4 regions of the Siminovitchia fortis genome follow, and region 4 is predicted to be linked to each of the others. Evidence: riboswitches for the same ligand, from Rfam matches in the RefSeq annotation. Region 4 holds a riboswitch; each other region holds the start of a gene.
The links. Region 4 has a riboswitch for S-adenosylmethionine ahead of FS666_RS02965 (5-methyltetrahydropteroyltriglutamate--homocysteine S-methyltransferase). Riboswitches for the same ligand answer to the same signal wherever they lie in the genome.
Positions count from the first base shown of each region.

Region 1: linked by a shared signal. The riboswitch ahead of FS666_RS05300 (MetQ/NlpA family ABC transporter substrate-binding protein) and the one ahead of FS666_RS02965 (5-methyltetrahydropteroyltriglutamate--homocysteine S-methyltransferase) in region 4 are both predicted to bind S-adenosylmethionine.
Region 2: linked by a shared signal. The riboswitch ahead of metK (methionine adenosyltransferase) and the one ahead of FS666_RS02965 (5-methyltetrahydropteroyltriglutamate--homocysteine S-methyltransferase) in region 4 are both predicted to bind S-adenosylmethionine.
Region 3: linked by a shared signal. The riboswitch ahead of FS666_RS08605 (YezD family protein) and the one ahead of FS666_RS02965 (5-methyltetrahydropteroyltriglutamate--homocysteine S-methyltransferase) in region 4 are both predicted to bind S-adenosylmethionine.

Region 1 is NZ_VEKZ01000010.1:7,502-12,495, reverse strand. It holds gene FS666_RS05310 (methionine ABC transporter permease) at 1-407, opposite strand, end outside; gene FS666_RS05305 (methionine ABC transporter ATP-binding protein) at 382-1,419, opposite strand; gene FS666_RS05300 (MetQ/NlpA family ABC transporter substrate-binding protein) at 1,480-2,319, opposite strand; SAM riboswitch class I at 2,523-2,640, opposite strand; gene FS666_RS05295 (ArgE/DapE family deacylase) at 2,884-4,158, shown strand; gene FS666_RS05290 (ABC transporter permease) at 4,728-4,994, opposite strand, start outside.
Region 2 is NZ_VEKZ01000045.1:3,451-8,444, forward strand. It holds gene pckA (phosphoenolpyruvate carboxykinase (ATP)) at 1-1,261, opposite strand, end outside; SAM riboswitch class I at 1,485-1,602, shown strand; gene metK (methionine adenosyltransferase) at 1,831-3,030, shown strand; gene asnB (asparagine synthase (glutamine-hydrolyzing)) at 3,455-4,994, shown strand, end outside.
Region 3 is NZ_VEKZ01000019.1:41,329-46,322, forward strand. It holds gene FS666_RS08590 (VOC family protein) at 1-39, shown strand, start outside; gene FS666_RS08595 (molybdopterin oxidoreductase family protein) at 93-2,174, opposite strand; gene FS666_RS08600 (DUF4870 domain-containing protein) at 2,443-2,829, shown strand; SAM riboswitch class I at 2,938-3,056, shown strand; gene FS666_RS08605 (YezD family protein) at 3,154-3,303, shown strand; gene msrA (peptide-methionine (S)-S-oxide reductase MsrA) at 3,483-4,022, shown strand; gene FS666_RS08615 (MetQ/NlpA family ABC transporter substrate-binding protein) at 4,040-4,870, shown strand; gene FS666_RS08620 (methionine ABC transporter ATP-binding protein) at 4,871-4,994, shown strand, end outside.
Region 4 is NZ_VEKZ01000005.1:14,201-19,194, forward strand. It holds gene FS666_RS02945 (SepM family pheromone-processing serine protease) at 1-75, opposite strand, end outside; gene FS666_RS02950 (cobalamin-binding protein) at 554-1,336, opposite strand; gene FS666_RS02955 (nucleoside deaminase) at 1,355-1,813, opposite strand; gene FS666_RS02960 (phosphoribosylaminoimidazolesuccinocarboxamide synthase) at 1,878-2,564, opposite strand; SAM riboswitch class I at 2,766-2,857, shown strand; gene FS666_RS02965 (5-methyltetrahydropteroyltriglutamate--homocysteine S-methyltransferase) at 2,944-4,053, shown strand; gene cysI (assimilatory sulfite reductase (NADPH) hemoprotein subunit) at 4,219-4,994, opposite strand, start outside.

The DNA.
Region 1 (4,994 bases), on a different contig from region 4:
GTTTTCATGCCCATCGCTTCATAGGCCTCAAGCACTCCACGATCTACTTCCAGAAGGGCTGTTTCCATCAGACGGGCAATGTATGGAGCCGTATAAATAACGAGAGGGACAATAACGCCCTTTACACCAATCGTTGTTCCGACAACAAACTTTGTGAATGGCAAAATAAAGAACAACAAGATGATGAACGGGACAGACCGTACAATATTTATAAATATATTCAATATACCAAAGACATATTTGTTGCTAAATGCCTTGCCTGGACGTGTAAGAACCAGCATGATCCCGAGTGGAAGACCGATTAAAATCGATATTCCGAGGGAGATTCCAACCATTTGGAAGGTTTGGATGATGGCTTCCCAAATATCAGTGCCCCAGTTATCAAGAAACTCGCTTATTTTTGTCACTTATATTCACACCTTCCACATGAACCTGGTCTTTTTCCAGGTACCGGACCGCTTTATGAATCTCGGCCGTATCTCCTTTTAAATGGACGACCAGCTGTCCGAAAGTTTCATCCTTTAAATGGGTAATGCTTCCTGACAAGATATTCGGATAAATATCAAATTTCTTTGTCACAGTCGCCAAAGCAGGTTCGCCGCTTGAATCCCCGAAGAAGGAAAGGGTGAACACCTGCCCGGTCTGGTTGAGTTTTTCCAGAAGATCATCCGGTATTTTATGAGTAAACAGGCTGCTTACAAATCGCTTCGTAGTTTGGTGCGACGGTGAGGTGAAAATGTCTTTTGTTGCTCCTTCTTCAATGACTTCACCATTTTCCATTACAGCTACGCGGTCACAGATGCGCTGAATGACGTTCATTTCGTGTGTGATGAGCAAAATGGTAATACCGAGATCTTTATTGATTTTCAAAAGCAGGTCGAGAATGGCTTCCGTCGTATCCGGGTCCAAAGCGCTGGTCGCTTCGTCGCTTAAAAGGATTTCGGGTTCAAAAGCAAGCGCGCGGGCGATAGCCACCCGCTGCTTTTGCCCGCCGGAAAGTTCGGAAGGATAGGCATGATATTTTTCATCAAGGCCGACTATTTTTAGGTACTTCACGACTCTTTCTTCCACTTCTTTTTTGCTAAATCCGGAAAGTTTCAGTGGAATGGAAATATTTTCATAAACAGTGGCCGTCTTTAAAAGGTTAAATCCCTGAAAAATCATTCCGATGTTGGTGCGGGCTTCGCGAAGCTTTTTGGTAGACAGTTTTGTTAAATCTGTCCCTTTTACAACTACGGAACCTGCGTCAGGTTTTTCCAATAAATTGACGCAGCGGATCAATGTACTTTTTCCAGCGCCGCTGTATCCGATGACTCCATATATTTCACCTTTTTTAACAGAAAGCGATACATTGTTCAATGCGTGAATCGGACCTTGTTTACCTTGAAATGTCTTAGAGATTCCCGCGAGTTCTATCATGTGTATTGCTCCTTCATGTTTATTTTCAAAAATCCGTGACGGCTGCCTGGTTCAGTTTTCTTACCAAGAGGGAATGACTGATCCTTCGAATGTTTCATCAATATATTGTTTCACTTCATCAGAACGGTAAACATCCCAAAACTTTTGAATCGCTTCGTCATCTTTTGATTCAGGCCTGGCCGCTGCAACATTCACCCATGGAGAGTCGCTTGATTCAATAAAGATGGAATCTTTGGCAGGCTTAAGTCCATGCTCAATCGCAAAGTTCGTATTGATGGCAGCTGCATCAAGCTCCTCCAATTGACGGGGAAGCTGGGAGGCTTCCAATTCTACTAACTCATAATCGTTTTCGTTTTCTTCAACATCCTTGACAGTCGGGGCAGTCCCTGAGCCTTCTTTCAATTTAATTAATCCGGCACTTTCAAACAAAACAAGGGCACGTCCTCCATTTGTAGGATCGTTAGGAAGTCCAATCTTCGCCCCTTTTGGCAGATCTTTAACGTCTTTCACTTTGGATGAGTAAATCCCCATTGGAAAAGTGAGTGCTTTACCTACTTCGACAAGATCCATGTCCCGGTCTTTATTAAACTGCTCCAAATAAGGAATCGTTTGGAATAAGTTGAGATCCAACTCTTTTTCATCTAAAGCGATATTCGGCATAATGTAATCCGTGAACACTTTGACTTCGATATCCAAATCTTGCTTGGCTGCAAGCTCTTTTACTTTTTCCAAAACTTGTTCGTGCGGGCCGGCTGTTACACCAACCGTCAGTTTGCCGTCGTCAAGAAGGCCTTCCGCTTTTTCGCCTTTACTGCCGGCTGCTTCTTTATTGCCACCGCCGCATGCTGCAAGAGCGGCGATTATTAAAATAATTAAACTGGATAATACCCACTTTTTCATGCTGCTTCCCCATTTCAATGTATATTTATCTTTTTAGTCGAGTTTACTGCTATTAATCATCTTCCTATTTTTATTGCCAATACAATTTCTATTTATCGTACCTCCGTGTTCCTCCCTTCAAGATTCCTTATGGAAATCCCTTGTGCATCAAAAAATGCCTCTCGCACAGAGAGGCATGGAAATACACGAAAGTATCACGCACTCTCTTATTTTTCAAAATACAAAGTATTTTGCAGGATTTAGCACCTGTTCCTGTTTTGGTAAAACAAGAATGGTTGCCGGGTTTCACAGGGCCAGTCCCTCCACCGCTCTCAATAAGAGATTTCCAAATGAAATTGTTAAGAATGATAATATACCTATCTAAAAGAAATGTCAATACTGTCTGTTCATTTTTCAGATCTATCTATGATCAAAGGCCCCTTGAAATTTTTTCATAGACCTTTCTTCCATACCGGAAAAACAAGAAAAATACTAACTATTTTTTGTATTATGATTTATAATATGTATGAATATATGTTTTTTTATTTTTATTATATATACTTTAATGCAGGGAGGAGCAGCAAAGTGTCAACTGATGCGAAGAAGAAGGTCCAAGACTATATTGAAGAAAATAAAGATGAACTTGTGGAAGCCATTGTGAAGGCGGTCCAAATTCCGAGCGTGATCGGCGACGAAAATGCTATGGCGGAATATATGAGGAAAAAGTATGAAGAAATCGGATTGAAAGTGGCCGAGGTTCATCCTGAGTATGAAAAGATCCAAAACCATCCTGCTTTTAGCAGCTCTGATTTGCCGTTTGAAGGCAGAAAGAACATTATCGGCATTTGGGAAGGCAATGACGATGCGCCTTCATTAACGTTAAATGGACATATGGATGTTGTTTCACCGGAACCGGTTGAAAATTGGACAAAAGATCCATGGGGCGGCGAGATTGTAGGCAATAAATTGTACGGGCGCGGCTCGGGAGATATGAAAGCCGGGCTTATGGCCAATTGGTTCGCTTTGAAAGCGCTGTTGGACCTGGGAATCAAGCCGAAAGGCAAAGTCCTGCTTCAAAGCGTGATCGAAGAGGAAGCAGGGGGGGCAGGCGGTACACTCTCCTGTTTGGAAGCCGGATATACAACCGACGGTTTTATTGCGACAGAGCCCCATGCTTTGAGATTGACTGTTGCTCATGCCGGGGTCATGTATTTCCGAGTAAGGGTGCTGGGCAAAACAGCTCATGCGGGCATGGCGCATTTGGGCGTGAATGCGATCAGTAAAATGTACAAGGTTTACAATGCACTTGAAGAGCTCGCTGAAAAGAGGGCTAAGGAGGTTTATTTTGAGCTGTTCCATAAAGGTTCCGGCCAATCTGTCCATATGAATCTTGGTACGTTAAAAGGGGGAGACTGGGCATCCAATGTTCCAGGTGAAGCAGTACTTGAATGCCGAATCGGTTTCATCCCATCTGAGACACGCGCCGAAATCAAGGAACTGATTGAAAAGACGGTTCAGGGAGCCGCAAAAGGCGACGAATGGCTCGAAGAGAATCCGCCTGAAGTGGAATGGTACGGCTGGACAACCGAGGCGTGGAATCAGGCCCCTGAAGATCCGTATGTCCAAGCTTTTAAAAAGACGGCGGAAGACGTATTGGGCAAAGAAGTGGAAATTGCCGGACGTGCTGCCGGGAATGATGCACGGTTTACCCAATACTATGGCAAGCCTGGACTTGTGTTTGGACCAAGGTGCTCGAACATGCACGGACCGGACGAATATGTTGAAATCGACAGTGTTATTGAGACAGCGAAGGTGTTTGCTGCACACATTATTGACTGGTGCGGAATTGAAGAAGAATGATTAATACGGAAAACCTCTGATTTTTTGTGTTATGCTCCCCTTTTGGTAGTCAGGTGAAAAGGACAACTTAAAGGGGGCAATTCACATTGTGGCCAGGGGTTTATTGAATTAGATTTTCGCTGAGAGTATTGCTTTGCTTAAAATATAAAGATTCTTGCCCAAGTTCGAGGATTGCAGCATCTTCGGTAAGGAATGCCGCGCATACCTGCCCAAATAGGAGGGATGGCGGCATCTTCGGTAAGGAATCCCGTGTATACTTGCCCAATTAGAAGGGATAGCGGCATCTACGGTAAGGGATCCCGTGTATACTTGCCCGATTAGGAGGGATGGCGGCATCTTCGGTAAGGAAAGCCGCACATACCTGCCCAAATAGGAGGGATAGCGCGATCTTTGGTAAGGAATGCTACACATTCCTTACCGTTGATTCCTTTCAACAGGAGGCCTTTAAAGAAGCTCACCTAGGTACTGATTTAAAGAAAAGTTTTAAAGGCGAAAACCACGGCTGCTCCGAATGCCATTGCGATCACAAGCTTTAATGCTTGTTTCATCTTGAATGCCTCCTCTGATTTTTAATCCACCATCCGCTTGCGAAAGACCACAACGGTCAGAGCGGAAATGACAATGGTCCAAATAACGATAATCACCAAGTTTAATAGAATATCTGTAAAGCCTGCTTTATTTTCCACGTTTTTCGCAATTTCAAGCAGTTGGACGTTTGGCAGGTATTCGGCTGCTTTTAAAATGGGATATTTTTCCGCCAATGCGTTGATAAATGTTCCGAATGAAAAAACGAGCATGAATGGAAGAATCAGGACGGAAGCCTCCATAACCGATTT
Region 2 (4,994 bases), on a different contig from region 4:
CTTGAACGCCGTGCTCATCGATTTTCTTACCGAGCATTTCTGCATAACGTGCTGCAGGAAGAGGCAGGAACGGTGCACCGAAGCATGTGGAGAATGTTGCTTCAGGTGAAGTGACTCCGCGCTCTGTTCCGGCAAGCTTGGATGTGAAACCGCTAAGGAAGTGGTACATTGCCTGCTCTTTTGTCAGCTTGCTGATTGGAGGCAATACTCCGAATGCGTCAGCTGTCAAGAATACGATGACAGATGGATGTCCCGCAATGCTTGGTTCCACGATATTGTCGATGGCTTGGATTGGGTATGCAGCCCTTGTATTTTCAGTCAGTGATGTGTCATCATAAAGAGGCTCGCGTGATTCCGGATCGACAATGACATTTTCCAAAACAGAGCCGAATGTGATGGCATTATAGATTTGCGGTTCTTTTTCGTAAGATAATCCTGCTGTTTTTGCATAGCATCCGCCTTCGACGTTAAAAACGCCGTTTGGAGACCAGCCGTGCTCGTCATCGCCGATCAAGCGGCGGTTCGGATCGGCTGAAAGGGTTGTTTTACCTGTTCCGGACAGTCCGAAGAAGAGGGCGACATCGCCTTCAGCGCCAACGTTCGCGGAGCAGTGCATGGATAAAATATCCGCCTCCGGAAGTTCGTAGTTCATGACGGAGAAAATGGATTTTTTCATTTCGCCTGCATATTCTGTACCGCCGATCAATACGATACGGCGCTCGAATGAGACGATGATGAATGTTTCTGATTTTGTACCGTCAACTGCAGGATCTGCTTTAAACCCGGGTGCAGAGATGACAGTGAATTTCGATTCATGGTCAGCCAATTCTTCGCCGGTAGGGCGGATGAACAATTGGTGGGCAAACAAGTTGTGCCAGGCATATTCGTTGATGACCTGAATCGGCAGGCGGTATTTTTCATCAGCACCTGCAAATCCTTTAAATACGAAGATTTCTTCCCTTTCCTGTAAGTAGGAAACAACTTTTGAATACAGTTTTTCAAATACCTCAGATGAAATCGGCTGGTTCACAGAACCCCAATCGATCTTGTCTGTGACAGACGGTTCATCAACGATGAATTTGTCTTCAGGGGAGCGGCCTGTATATTTACCAGTTTCGGCACGAACGGCACCAGAAGTTGTCAGAACCCCTTCTTTACGGCTCAGGACCTTCTCGACAAGCTGTGGTACTGATAACTGCGTATGAACGTTCTGTCCGTTCAATAATTGCGCTAATTCGCTTTTGATGCCTACTGAACTCATATGTTTACCCTTCCTTTGTTTAAATATTTAACTTTACGTTTACTTGAGAAATAGTATAACACATTTAATTGATTAGTCTATACTAATTTTGCATTATTTCTTGAACAGGATTTGACTAAATGGATTTTATTTTTGAAGGGAATGGTAAAAATAAGCCTATTTCTTAACTTTCCCGGTTGACATTGATTTATGATGTAAGTTATGATTTTGAGTTGAACGGATACTCTTATCCTGAGATGGCGGAGGAAACAGGTCCTTTGAAGCCCGGCAACCTGCCGTCCTGCTTTGCAGACGGAAAGGTGCTTACCTGTAGCAAGGCGAAAAGCCTTGGGCGATAAGAGTGAAAGGCTCGGAACACATCAACTAAACCTTTCCTCAACTTCATGTCAGGAAAGGTTTTTTATTTTAATCAAATGTGCTTCTATAAAAAGGACAGAGTACCGTTGAATGTATAAAATTATTTTATCACTGTAAAAGAGGTTGTTCAAAAAATCCAAATGATGAGCGGCGAATCTCTTTGTTGGCTTGTTTGGCAGCTTTTTGAACACGCACCAAAAGGAGGAGCTTTGATGTCTAAAATTCGGCATTTATTTACCTCAGAGTCTGTTACAGAAGGACATCCGGATAAGATTTGTGATCAAATATCTGATGCGATATTGGATGCGATTCTTAAAGAAGATCCCAATGCCCGGGTTGCCTGTGAAACATCCGTGACTACAGGGCTGGTGCTCGTTGCCGGAGAAATTACGACGACGACTTACGTGGATATTCCGAAGATTGTCCGTGACACAATTAAAGAAATCGGTTATACACGTGCGAAATATGGATTTGATGCTGAAACGTGTGCGGTCATCACATCCATCGACGAGCAGTCTCCTGATATAGCAGCAGGAGTGAACACGGCTCTTGAAGCAAGAGAGGGGAATATGAGCGAAGAGGAAATCGAGGCGATCGGTGCAGGGGACCAGGGCCTCATGTTCGGTTTTGCGTGCAATGAGACCGAGGAGCTTATGCCGCTGCCTATTTCACTTTCTCATAAACTTTCAAGAAGGCTGGCCCATGTGCGGAAAGAATCCATTCTTTCTTATTTAAGGCCTGATGGAAAAACCCAAGTCACTATTGAATATGACGAAAATAACCAACCGGTGCGAATTGATACGATCGTTTTGTCCACTCAGCATCACCCTGAAGTCGAACTTGAGCAGATCAAAGCGGATATTAAGGAACATGTCATCAAACCTGTCGTGCCTGCGGAACTGCTTGATGATGAAACGAAATACTTCATTAATCCGACCGGACGCTTTGTAATCGGCGGCCCGCAAAGTGATGCGGGGCTGACAGGAAGAAAAATTATTGTTGATACGTATGGCGGATATGCCCGCCATGGCGGAGGAGCTTTCTCAGGAAAGGACCCCACTAAAGTTGACCGCTCTGCTGCCTATGCTGCTCGCTACGTTGCCAAAAACATTGTAGCAGCAGGACTTGCCGATAAATGCGAAGTGCAGCTTGCCTATGCGATCGGTGTTGCGCAGCCTGTTTCCATTTCGGTCGACACTTTTGGTACAGGAAAAGTTTCGGAAGAAAAGCTTGTGAAGGCCATCAGGGAAAACTTCGACCTTCGTCCGGCCGGCATCATCCTCATGCTCGATCTGCGCAGGCCGATTTACCGCCAGACAGCGGCATATGGCCATTTTGGCCGTACGGATATTGATCTGCCATGGGAAAGAACGGACAAAGCGGAGGCGCTGATCCGCTCTACATCAATTTAAAGAAAAAGGCGAAGGTGCGATCGGCATCTTCGCTTTTTGAATGGAAGGCTTGCAATTCTTGGGTACCCCTATTTTTGCAGTAAAGACCTGCAATGCCTCCCGAGTATCAGGTTTGATCGCATGTTCGGTAGTCATAGCCCCGGAATGCCTTCCGAGTATCAGGTTTGATCGCATGTTCGGTAGGCATAGACCCGCAATACCTCCCGAGTATCGGGTTTGACCGCATGTTCGGTAGTCATAGACCCGGAATGCCTTCCGAAAATCCGCTAATCAGACATCTTCCACTTTTCTAATCAGAGTTCGCTTACGTTTTTCTAAATTTATCGCAATAAAACTGCCAAAGTGAGGCAAATAATGATAATATAAAAAAGGTGTGCAGATTATACTCACAACGCTTGAATCTTATTAAGTAGGTGACACTTACATGTGCGGTTTTATCGGGTGCATGCATCATCATGCAAGAGAAGAAGCAAAGACTGACCAAAAGTTTCAGCAAATGAACAATATTATCACTCACCGCGGACCTGATGATGAAGGATATTTTCAGGATGAATATGTCCAGTTCGGCTTCCGCAGGCTGAGCATCATCGATATTGAGAGCGGAAGCCAGCCGCTTTCTTATGAAAACGAGCGCTATTGGATTATTTTTAATGGAGAAGTATATAACTTTGTCGAGCTTCGTGAAGAGCTGGCAAAAAAAGGATACACATTTGAAACAGACTCAGATACTGAAGTCATTATCGCTTTGTTCAGTGATTTAAAAGAAAAAGCCGTGGAAAAACTACGCGGCATGTTTGCCTTTTTGATTTGGGATAAGGAAGAACAGGAATTGTTCGGAGCAAGGGATCCGTTTGGAATCAAGCCTTTCTTTTATATAGAGGAAGAAGACCGTTCGTTTTTTGCATCAGAAAAGAAAAGCATCCTGCTTGCCATGGATAAAAAAGAACTGAATACCGAAGCTCTTCAGCAATATATGACCTATCAGTTTGTTCCGGAGCCGGAAACGATGACCCGCCATATTAAGAAGCTTGAGCCCGGCCATTATTTTACGAAAAAACCGGGCGAATCCATGAACATTAACCGCTACTGGAGAGCAAACTTTAAGCCGGTCCAGCATAAGCCCGAAGAAGATTTCATCAAGGAAATCAGGGATGTTTTGTTTGACTCGGTCAATATCCATATGCGCAGTGATGTGCCGGTCGGTTCATTCCTTTCCGGCGGAATCGATTCTTCCATCATCGTTTCAATTGCTAAACAGTTCCATCCGAACATTAAAACATTCTCGGTCGGGTTTGAACGCGACGGCTTCAGCGAAATTGATGTAGCAAAAGAGACAGCTGACAGGCTTGGCGTTGAAAATATCAGCTATGTGATCAGCCCGGAGGAATACATGCAAGAGCTGCCTAAAATTATGTGGCATGCGGATGATCCTCTCGCTGATCCTGCCTGCGTACCGCTCTATTTTGTTGCAAGAGAAGCAAGGAAGCATGTAACGGTCGTTCTTTCAGGAGAAGGAGCAGATGAGCTTTTTGGCGGATATAATATTTACAGGGAGCCGCAATCTCTTGAAATGTTCGATAAAATTCCGGAAGTGGGCAAGGCTCTTTTGAGGTCGCTCGCCAAAACATTGCCTGAAGGCGTTAAAGGAAAAAGCTTTATTGAGCGCGGTGTAACACCGATGGAAGAGCGCTATATCGGAAACGCAAAAATGTTTTTGGAAGACGAGAAAAAAGAATTGTTAAATCATTTCCATCCTGATATCAGCTATCTTGATGTGACAAAGCCGCTTTATGCAGAATCGGCAGGATATGCCCCTGTTGAACGGATGCAGTTTATCGATATCCACACTTGGATGAGAGGCGATATTTTACTGAAAGCGGACCGGATGACGATGGCTCACTCACTCGAACTCAGGGTGCCATTCCTTGATATAAAGGTATTCGAATTGGCTTCCACAATTCCAA
Region 3 (4,994 bases), on a different contig from region 4:
AAGTTCGGCATTGGCTGGCAGTTCAGCCACGAAGAATAGGGCAGTGAAAAAGCGGAGACCCATGAGGTTACATAAGTCTCCGCTTAACCATTTTATTTGATTGTAGCAGTTTCCTTCCCGGCTTCCAAAGAAGTTTTCTTTGCCAGCTCCACATTTACCCTTCCTGAGAAAAATACTGCTCCGCCTCCCATATCTGCCACCCTGTCAGGGGTAAGTGAATTGACGAGGTGCTTGTTTCCAAATTGATCGGACCAGAGCCCTTGGCTGACAACAACACCCGGCAGGACATGCTCTCCGACAGAAGCGGCCATTTCACATTCGCCCCGGCCGTTCCATATGCGGACGGACGAGCCGTTTTCGATTCCGAGTTTTTCAGCATCCAATCGGTTCATGAACAATTGGGGAGCCTTTTCGAGCTTTGCATGCTTTTCGTTATTTGAAAATGTCGAGTTCAAAAAGTTATGGTTCGGCCCAGGGACAAACAAAAATGGGCAATCATTATCTTCTACAAGCGGTATGTGTGTTGGAAGGGCCGGGTATCCGGCCAGTTCCATTTGCTTCGAATATAATTCAATTTTTCCGCTTGGTGTGTTTAAATTTTTCCAGTAGCCGTCTTTATTCTTTGCCTTAACAAATCGCTCTTTCTTCAATTGGTCAAGATCGGTATCAGGGAAGTGTGGGTTTGCCACATCACTTATAGCCTGCTCGATCAGTTCTTCATCGCTAACCTTAAGTTCAGGATCCTCAAAACCCATTGCCTCCGCAAGCAGCCTGAAAACATCGGAATTTGACTTGCTTTCCCCATAGGGAGGAATGACCGGCTCCTGCAAGTGGAGATATTGATGCCAATAAGATGTATAAAAATCAGTATTTTCATAGGATGAAGTTGCCGGCAATACAATATCCGCATATTTTGCGGTTTCTGTCAGAAACAGGTCGTGTACAACTGTAAAAAGATCTTCCCGTACCAGGCCTTTGCGAACTTTTCCGGCATTTGGAGCAACGACGGCAGGGTTGCTGCAATATACGAAGAGCGAACGGATCGGCTGCTCCGATTCGTGCAGGGCTTCAGCCAATTGAATCATATTGATGGTCCGAGCCTGTTTTTTTCGAAGTTCGGGCCGTTGCAGCGCCCTTGTATTAAAGGCCAAATATCCGCTGTTTGATTTGACGGCACCGCCGCCTTTTAGCGGCCATTGCCCTGTAAGGGCAGGGAGGCAGGAGATGGTCCGGACAATCATTCCGCCGTTGTCATGATGCTGCAGCCCGTTCCCAATCCGGATCATGGAAGGGGAAATTTCGCCATACATGCGTGCGAGTTTATAAATATCATCAACGGGTACTCCAGTAATTTCCGACACTGTTTTTGGGTCATAAGATTTCACATGATTTTCAAGTTCCTCATAACCGACTGTATATTCCTTTAAAAATTCACGGTCCACCAAGTTTTCTTCAAATAAAATATGCATAATTCCGAGTGCAAGAGCGCTGTCTGTTCCCGGAAGGATTGGAATGAACCAATCCGCCATGCGCCCGGTCTGATTTTTATGAACATCAATGACAACGAGCTTTGCTCCTGTTTTCCGAGCTTTTTGGGCAATCATTACCTGGTGCATGTTTGTGCTGGCTGCATTGATTCCCCAGAAAATGAAAAGCTTTGTTTCCGTCATATCCTCAGGGTCGGTACCAAAGCCGCCGCCCATTGTGTAGTTGTAACCGACGCTTCCTGCCGAAGAGCAGATCGTCTGCTCAAGCTGGCTGGCGCCGAGGCGGTTGAAGAAACGCCTGTCCATACCTTCTGATTGGATCCTGCCCATGTTCCCATAAAAGCTGTATGGAAGAATGGACTCTGCCCCTTCTGCGGAAATCAATTGTTTCCAGCGGCCTGCAATCGTTTCAATCGCTTCGTCCCAGCTGATTGGTTCGAATTTGCCTTCCCCTTTGGGGCCTACTCGTTTTAACGGTGTCTTCAAACGGCTTGAATCATACAGGCGTTCAGCCATATTCCGAACCTTGTTGCAAATGCTCCCTTTTGTCACAGGGTGATCCGGATCTCCGTCGATTTTTACAATTTTTCCGTCCTTTTTATGGACAAGCAGCCCGCACTGATCGGGACAGTCCAAAGAACATACGGAAGGGACCACACCGTCTTTTATATTGATCCATGACTCCATTTTCCAGCAACCCCTTGCAATAAAAATAATTTCATAGATTATAACATAATCAATCGTTCTCCGTCTTTGTTTATGGAAAATTATTGAGACAATTGCCCCTTTTTATGAAAGCTTTCTTTTTGATTCTTATTTCAATGGTTTTTGTCAGCCACCTGCCATTTTTCGCAAAGGGGGAAGCAATTAGAAATTTAAGTCTGACTTTTCTTAGTTTTCGATCGTCCGATTTGTTATACTCAAAGCAAATGAAGCTATGAAAGGAGGAAGGAATTTGGACGATAAACATGAAATCGAATCCAGTGGAAACGAAGTGCCGCCAAAATCATCCACTGGCCTGGATGAGAATATTGCAGGGCTGCTATGCTACCTCGGAACGTTTGTCACAGGCATCATTTTCTTTGTATTGGAAAAGAAAAGTCCTTTTGTAAAATTCCATGCAATGCAGTCAATTGTCCTTTTTGTCTCGCTGTGGATTCTTGGTTTGGGAGTCGGCTATGTTCCGTTTGTCGGCTGGCTATTGAAGTCGCTTATTTCTTTGACAACATTCATCTTGTGGATTGTGCTTATGATCAAAGCTTATCAGCGGGAACGGATAAAGCTTCCGGTTGTGGGGGATATTACGGAGAATCTGATAGGAAATTTTGACGATCATCCCTGATGGATGCATGACCAATGTCCTGATTTGAGAAATCACCAAAATACGGTTGACAATTCATTCCATTCCGAATAGAATAGATTTTACATTTACAAATTCATATTTTCATAACTCTTATGCAGAGAGGTGGAGGGACTGGCCCAGTGAAGCCTCGGCAACCATTGAATATTTTTTCATATTCAAACGGTGCCAATTCCAGCAGATTTTTTTACAAATCTGATATATAAGAGGCAAAGCTTGATTTATATTCTTAAAAAGCGGAGACCTCTTATTGTTAAGGGGTCTTTTTCTTGTATATCGGAACTACTTTCAAAGGAGATGAGGGGAATGGGTGTCAAGGAAAAAGTGGACAATGAGAAGCTGAAAGTGATTGTGGAAGCACTGAGCAATTTGCGTTTCGGTGAATTGCAGATTACAGTGCATGAAGGGAAGATCGTTCAGATCAATCGGATTGAAAAACAGCGGTTTCCGGCATGAGACATAAGAAAAGTCAACACGGTCCTTTAGCGCTGGATGCCATACGTCACTTAAAAAAATCTTATATACGGAAGCTGACCGGACAACCGGAGGCCTCTTGATTTCAACGCAACTTTGCTAGTTGGTTCAGGCATTTATGCGTTGATCAAGGGGCCTTTTTTATTGGAGGAGAAGTGAACATGTCAAAACTTGAATGTGCGACATTTGCGGGAGGCTGCTTCTGGTGCATGATCGAACCATTTGACTCACAGCCTGGAATTGAGCAAGTCATTTCCGGCTATACCGGCGGGACGATTGTGAACCCGACGTACGAAGAGGTTTGCACCGGAACAACCGGCCACGTGGAAGCAGTACAAATTTTGTTTGATTCCCGATTATTTCCATATGAAAAGTTATTAGATTTATATTGGCAGCAGATTGATCCTACAGATGCCGGAGGCCAATTCAGAAGCAGGGGACCTTCCTATCAAACTGCCATTTTTTATCATACGGAAAAACAAAGACACCTTGCGGAAGAGTCAAAAAGGAGGTTGGAAGCAAGCGGGAAATTCAATCGTCCGATTGTCACTAAGATTCTGCCCGCGGCTCCATTCTTCCCAGCGGAAGAGGAGCATCAGAATTATTACAAGAAAAATCCGGATGCTTATGCAGCCTTTAAAGAAGAATCGGGGAGAGCACCTTTCATCCGAAAATATTGGAAAGAAAAAACACATCGTTAAAAAGGGAGAATGAAGACATGAAGAAAACATTGCTATATATCACTTTAATTCTTAGCTTATTCGTTTTGGGGGCCTGCGGAGGCACTTCGTCGGCAAGTGGGGAAAAGAAAGAAATTACAATTGGTGCAACAGCGGGACCATACAGTGACCAGTTAAAAGAAGGGGTCATTCCCATCCTTGAAAAAGAGGGCTACAAAGTGAAAATCGTCGAGTTCAACGATTACATTCAACCAAACATTGCTCTAAACGAAGGCGAAATTGATGCCAACCTATTCCAAAATAGAAATTACCTGAAGCAGTTCAATAAAGACCACGATATGGACTTAGTGGCCCCATATGCAGTGCCAACTGCACCAATTGGTCTTTATTCTGAAAAGCATACATCCCTGGATGATATCAAAGAAGGTACGACAATTGCTACGCCGAATGATCCGACCAACCTGGCAAGATCGCTTAACATGCTTGAGGATTTTGGGCTGATTAAAATAAATGAAGATGCCGAGCCAACAACGGTCTCAGAGAAAGATATTATCGATAATAAGCTTAATTTAAAAATCAAACCGGTTGATCCGGCACAAACGCCGCGTTCATTGGGAGATACCGACTTTGCCTTCATTAACGGAAACTATGCACTGGCTTCGGGGTTGAAATTGGATGAAGCCGTAGAAATTGAAAAAACACCTGAGAGCTATTTAATTTATGTAACGTTGAGAAAAGAAGATGTAGATAAACCATTCGCAAAAGCCTTAGAAAAGGCCTATAGGTCCGACGAATTTTTGGACTACACGAACAAGAATGCTAAAGGGTATGTGAAACCTCCATATCAATTGGGGAAGGAGGGCAAATAAATGATCGACATTCAGCATGTCACAAAGCGGTACGAAGATGTGACAGCGGTGGATGATGTGAACTTCACCATCTGCCAAGGAGAGATTTTCGGCATTATCGGCTACAGCGGCGCAGGTAAAAGTA
Region 4 (4,994 bases):
CAATGTGACAGCGAATATAAAGCAAATAATGATAAGTATTCTTTTTTTTCTTGTCTTCTGCACATCATGTTTCATGGCTTATGTCTGGTTCCTTTCCTAAGTGGGCATCCATCCATTATTGATATTGTACTTTTGAAATGCCGTCATTGTCTATGTATTTAATGACTGTTATTAGAAAAGCGCAAGGCGCCCGCCTATCGGCGACAAGCACAAGGCGAATTGCGAGGAGGCAGCTCTACAGCCACCACAGCAATTTGACTTGTGACCTCGAGCCGATGGCGCCTGGAGCTAGACAAGACGCTTACTTTTCTAAAGAAAATTTTAGTCAAATTATATACTTTCCTATATCTTGAAAAAAGACGGCTCTCTTTGGGCAGTTTGGCATCCCTTTTGGGTTGCAGCCCATTATATTGTTTATTCCTGTATCAGCCTGTTCATTACGGCAGCCGGATATTCCTTGGAGGCTGTCGTTCATATTTTGCCCGTCCCGGGGATGGCCGTTGTCCTTCTTATTTGATTAAAATGGGTCAATCCCCACCTGTGGCAAAAGCTTCTACCGCAGAGGAGATTGACCCGACAATGTAGCAATAAGTTTATCCAAGCCTAATAACAATCTCGGCGACGGCCGGCAATAAAGGGAATCGCCAAGGACATGCACCTGATTGTTTTGAACTGCTTTGATCTTTTCCCAGCCTGGCCGTTTTTTCAATAATTCCGGCCTGACCTTTTCTTTTTCAATACCTACCCAGACCATGCATATATGGTCCGGGTTTCTTTCGGCTACGTCATCCCAATCCGTCTGAACGTTTGCCCGGGGCTCAGATTCAAAAATATTCCGGCCTCCCGCAAGTTTACTGATTTCCGTCAGCCAATTGGGCCCTCCCGGCGTGAAAACGGGTTTGGGCCACCATTCCCAATAGATCGTAAAATGTTCATTCCTGCCTTGGGCGACAATCTTTCTTTGCCGGATTTCTTCCCTGAAATGGGAAGCCCTCTCTTTCCCCAACTCAGGAAAACCGAGTGCTTCCCCAAGCGTTTCAATGTCGCAGGCAATCTCTTCCAAAGAATTAGGGTTGAGAATAATATGTGGGATATCCCGCCTGCTCAATTCATAAATGTTTTTCTCCATCCCCGGTACACTGAGAGAGGCAACGACGAGATCAGGCTGCATGGCCTCCACTTTATCCATGTCAACCGTAAGGTCCGGGCCTATCCTTGGCAATCCTTTAATACTTTCAGGCCAATTGGAATAATCATCTACGGCAACAAGCATGCCTTCCTTCCCCAAATAACCGATGACCTCCGTATTACTTGGACACAACGAAACAATCCGCATGCCTCTACTCCCTTCGGTCTACTTTCCTTCTTTTTCTGTCCAGTTTTCCAACGGGTTGGACATTCCCTGCGTCAAAGGCATATGTACCATATGTACATCCCGCTTTTCCCGGGGCAGTGCCAACTGATTATAAACATAGACTGATTTGCCAAGGCCGGCGGCTTTGGCGTCTTCGACAGTCCCGCAATAATAGACCTTTTCAATCCCTGAAAAATAAATAGCCGTCATGCACATGGGGCATGGCTCCCCGCTTGCATACATCGTATAGCCGCTTAAATCCAGTGTCTGCAGCTGCTCCTGGGCTTTCCGGATGGCAATGAGTTCAGCATGGCCGCTTATATCGTATTTCAGATGCAGTTCATTGATGCCCTCAGAAATGATTTCCCCGTCCTTTACAAGAACAGCCCCGAACGGCTGCCCGCCTTCCTTTACCGACTCATCGGCCAATTCCACAGCTCTTTTCATAAATTGATCCAACTGTTTCTCCTCCTTATATACGACATTATATTTGACATATTAATTTGGAAAAAATAAATCTAATTTATTCGCTGAGAATCAATTCCCCGAGCTTCAAAGGTTCAATGTATTCTCCGTTTTTGTATGCTCTCATGTTTCCTCCGGAAATTTCATCGATCAGAGTGATTTCCTTGTTGTCGCCCGCTCTGCCGAATTCCAGTTTTATATCGTATAGGTCGATCCCCTTTTCCAGAAGTTCGGCTTTGACAATCGCTCCGATTTCCCTTGTCAGTTCCTTCAGCCTTTTATATTCGTCATGGCTCAAAATGCCAAGCATCGCCAATGCATCTTCACTGATCGGCGGGTCCTGGCGGGCATCATCCTTCAAAGTCACTTCAACAAATCCGTCCAGCTCCTGCCCTTCTTCCGCATACATACCGTATCTGCGCAAGAAGCTTCCTACCGCGCGGTAACGGCAAATCACTTCCAAGCCATTGCCGAACATCTCCGCCGGCTTTACTGTCATAGTCGCGTCTTCTATATTAGCATTAACGAAATGGGTCGGAATTCCCTTCTTCTCTAAAAGTTCAAAGAAAAATTTAGTAAGGCGAAGCCCCGTCTTTCCTGCCCCTTCGATTGTCAAGCCGACTGTGTTGGCACCCGGGTCGAATACTCCATCCTCCCCGGTGACATCATCTTTGAATTTTAATAAATAGTTTCCATCTTCCAATTCAAATACGGTTTTCGTTTTGCCTTCATAAACCAATTTCATGCGGCTTTCCCCCATCCGTTAATTTCGTTATATTCATATCATATCACAATATATCGCGAATTCATTTACGGGATATGTTTCAGTTTCAATCATGAGGGCATTGGCGTTCCCATCTGGCTTTTTTCACAAAAGCTCTTGCACTTCTTCAGAGCTTGTAATAAAGTAGAAAATATCAGTTAATTAAACAACTTTATACAGATTTTCTTATCCAGAGAGACGGAGGGATTGGCCCGATGAAGTCTCAGCAACCAGCCTTTTTCAAGGAAATGGTGCTAATTCCAAATAGATAAGAAGTTTGTTTTCATTTATTGAGGACCTTCTTTTTATCCAAGAAGGTCCTCAATTTTTTTATATTACAAAAGAGAGAAGGTATTCAAAAATGACAACGACTTTAACAACCGCAGTACCGTTCAGAGCAGACCACGTAGGAAGCCTATTGCGTCCAGAAAGCCTTGTCCAAGCAAGAAAGGATTACAAGGAAGGCACAATCTCAGCTGAGCAATTGCGCGAAGTAGAAACCAAAGAAATCAAACGCATTGTCGATAAGCAAATCGATGCAGGCTTGGAACTTGTGACAGACGGCGAATTCCGCCGGACATGGTGGCATTTGGACTTCTTGGAGGAACTCAACGGCCTTGAAGGATACGTACCTGAATCGGGATATCAATTCCACAACAAGGAAACCGAGAGATACGGGGTCCGCAACACAGGTAAGATCTCCTTTAGTCCTGAACACTCATTTATCAAAGATTTTATCGAATTCAATGAAATCGTAGGTGGGCGCGCTGTTGCGAAACAAACGATCCCAAGTCCAAATCAGCTGTTCCATATAGGAATCCGCGATGAAGATATCTATCCCGATATCGAAGATTACGCAAACGATATTATTCAAGCATATAAGGAAACTATCAAAGCATTCTATAATGCGGGAGTGCGATACCTCCAGCTGGACGATGTTTATATCGCAGGCCTGTCTTCACCGGATCGAAAATTTGATGAGAATGGCTTCACAAGGGAAAAATACATCGATCTGGCTTTGCGCGTCATCAATGGCGTGCTCGAGGACAAACCGGAAGACTTATTCGTAACCACACACTTATGCCGCGGTAACTATCGGTCCAGCTGGATGTTTTCAGGAAGCTATGAGCTGATTGCGCCGACGCTGCTGGCCAAAGAGAAAGTGGACGGCTTCTTCCTTGAATATGATGATGAGCGCTCCGGAGACTTCAACCCGCTTCGCTACATCCCAAAAGACGGACCAAGAGTTGTTCTCGGCGTCGTCACTTCCAAATCCGGCGAATTGGAAGACAAGGAAGCGATCAAGGCACGAATACAAGAAGCTTCTAAATATGTTCCGCTTGAGCAAATCTGCCTGAGCCCGCAATGCGGCTTCGCTTCGACCCATCACGGAAATGAGCTGACTGAAGAACAGCAATGGGAAAAGTTGAAATTCATTGTTGAAATTGCTGAAGAAATTTGGGGAAAATAAGTCTGTATTCAATAGATCCCGAAAGAGCCGCCCTCTCCGGGATCTATTTCTCTTTAGTATAAACTGTCTTCCATTAGTACGAGTCCGGCTCCTTATCTGCCGAGCCCATGAACAACCACCTCCACTTTTCCTTTGTTTGTGTCAGGGACCATTTCATGATCTATATCAATCATGAAAATCCAATCCCGAATGGACCTCTTTTACATAACCTGTACGGATCACAAAATCTCCGAAATGTTCATTTTCCTGACGTTCCTTTGCGTAATGATGGATGATAGGCTTTAGCTCTTCCAAAATTTCTTTTTCACCTATATTTTCACGATAAAGCTTATTTAGCCGATTTCCGGAAAAACCTGCGCCCAGGTATAAGTTATATTTTCCTGGTGCTTTTCCAATGAATCCAATCTCTCCCAAGGCTGGCCGTGAACAGCCGTTGGGACATCCGGACATACGTACGACAATTTCTTCCTCTCTCAGACCTGCTTCATCTAAAATCCCCTCAATTTTATCAAGAAGTGATGGCAAGTAACGTTCCGATTCAGCCATGGCCAGCCCGCATGTCGGCAAGGAAACACAGGCCATGGAATTTCTACGCAATGCGGAATGCTGTTTGCCAGTTGTCAGTCCATACGCTTTTATCAATTGTTCCACTTGGGCTTTATTTTCTTCCGCGATATTACCAATGATCAAATTTTGGTTTGGAGTAAGTCTGAAGTCCCCTTGGTGAATTTTTGCAATTTCCAACAGTCCGGTCATCAGTTTATACTCTTCATGATCTTTGATTCTTCCGTTTTCAATGAACAAAGTAAAATGCCATTTATTGTTGATGCCCTTTACCCAGCCATACCGGTCGCCGTTATGTTCGAACTCAAATAGGCGGGCAGGCTGAAGCTCCCAGCCGAGACGATCATGAAGTTCATTGATCAGCCACTCTATGCCCT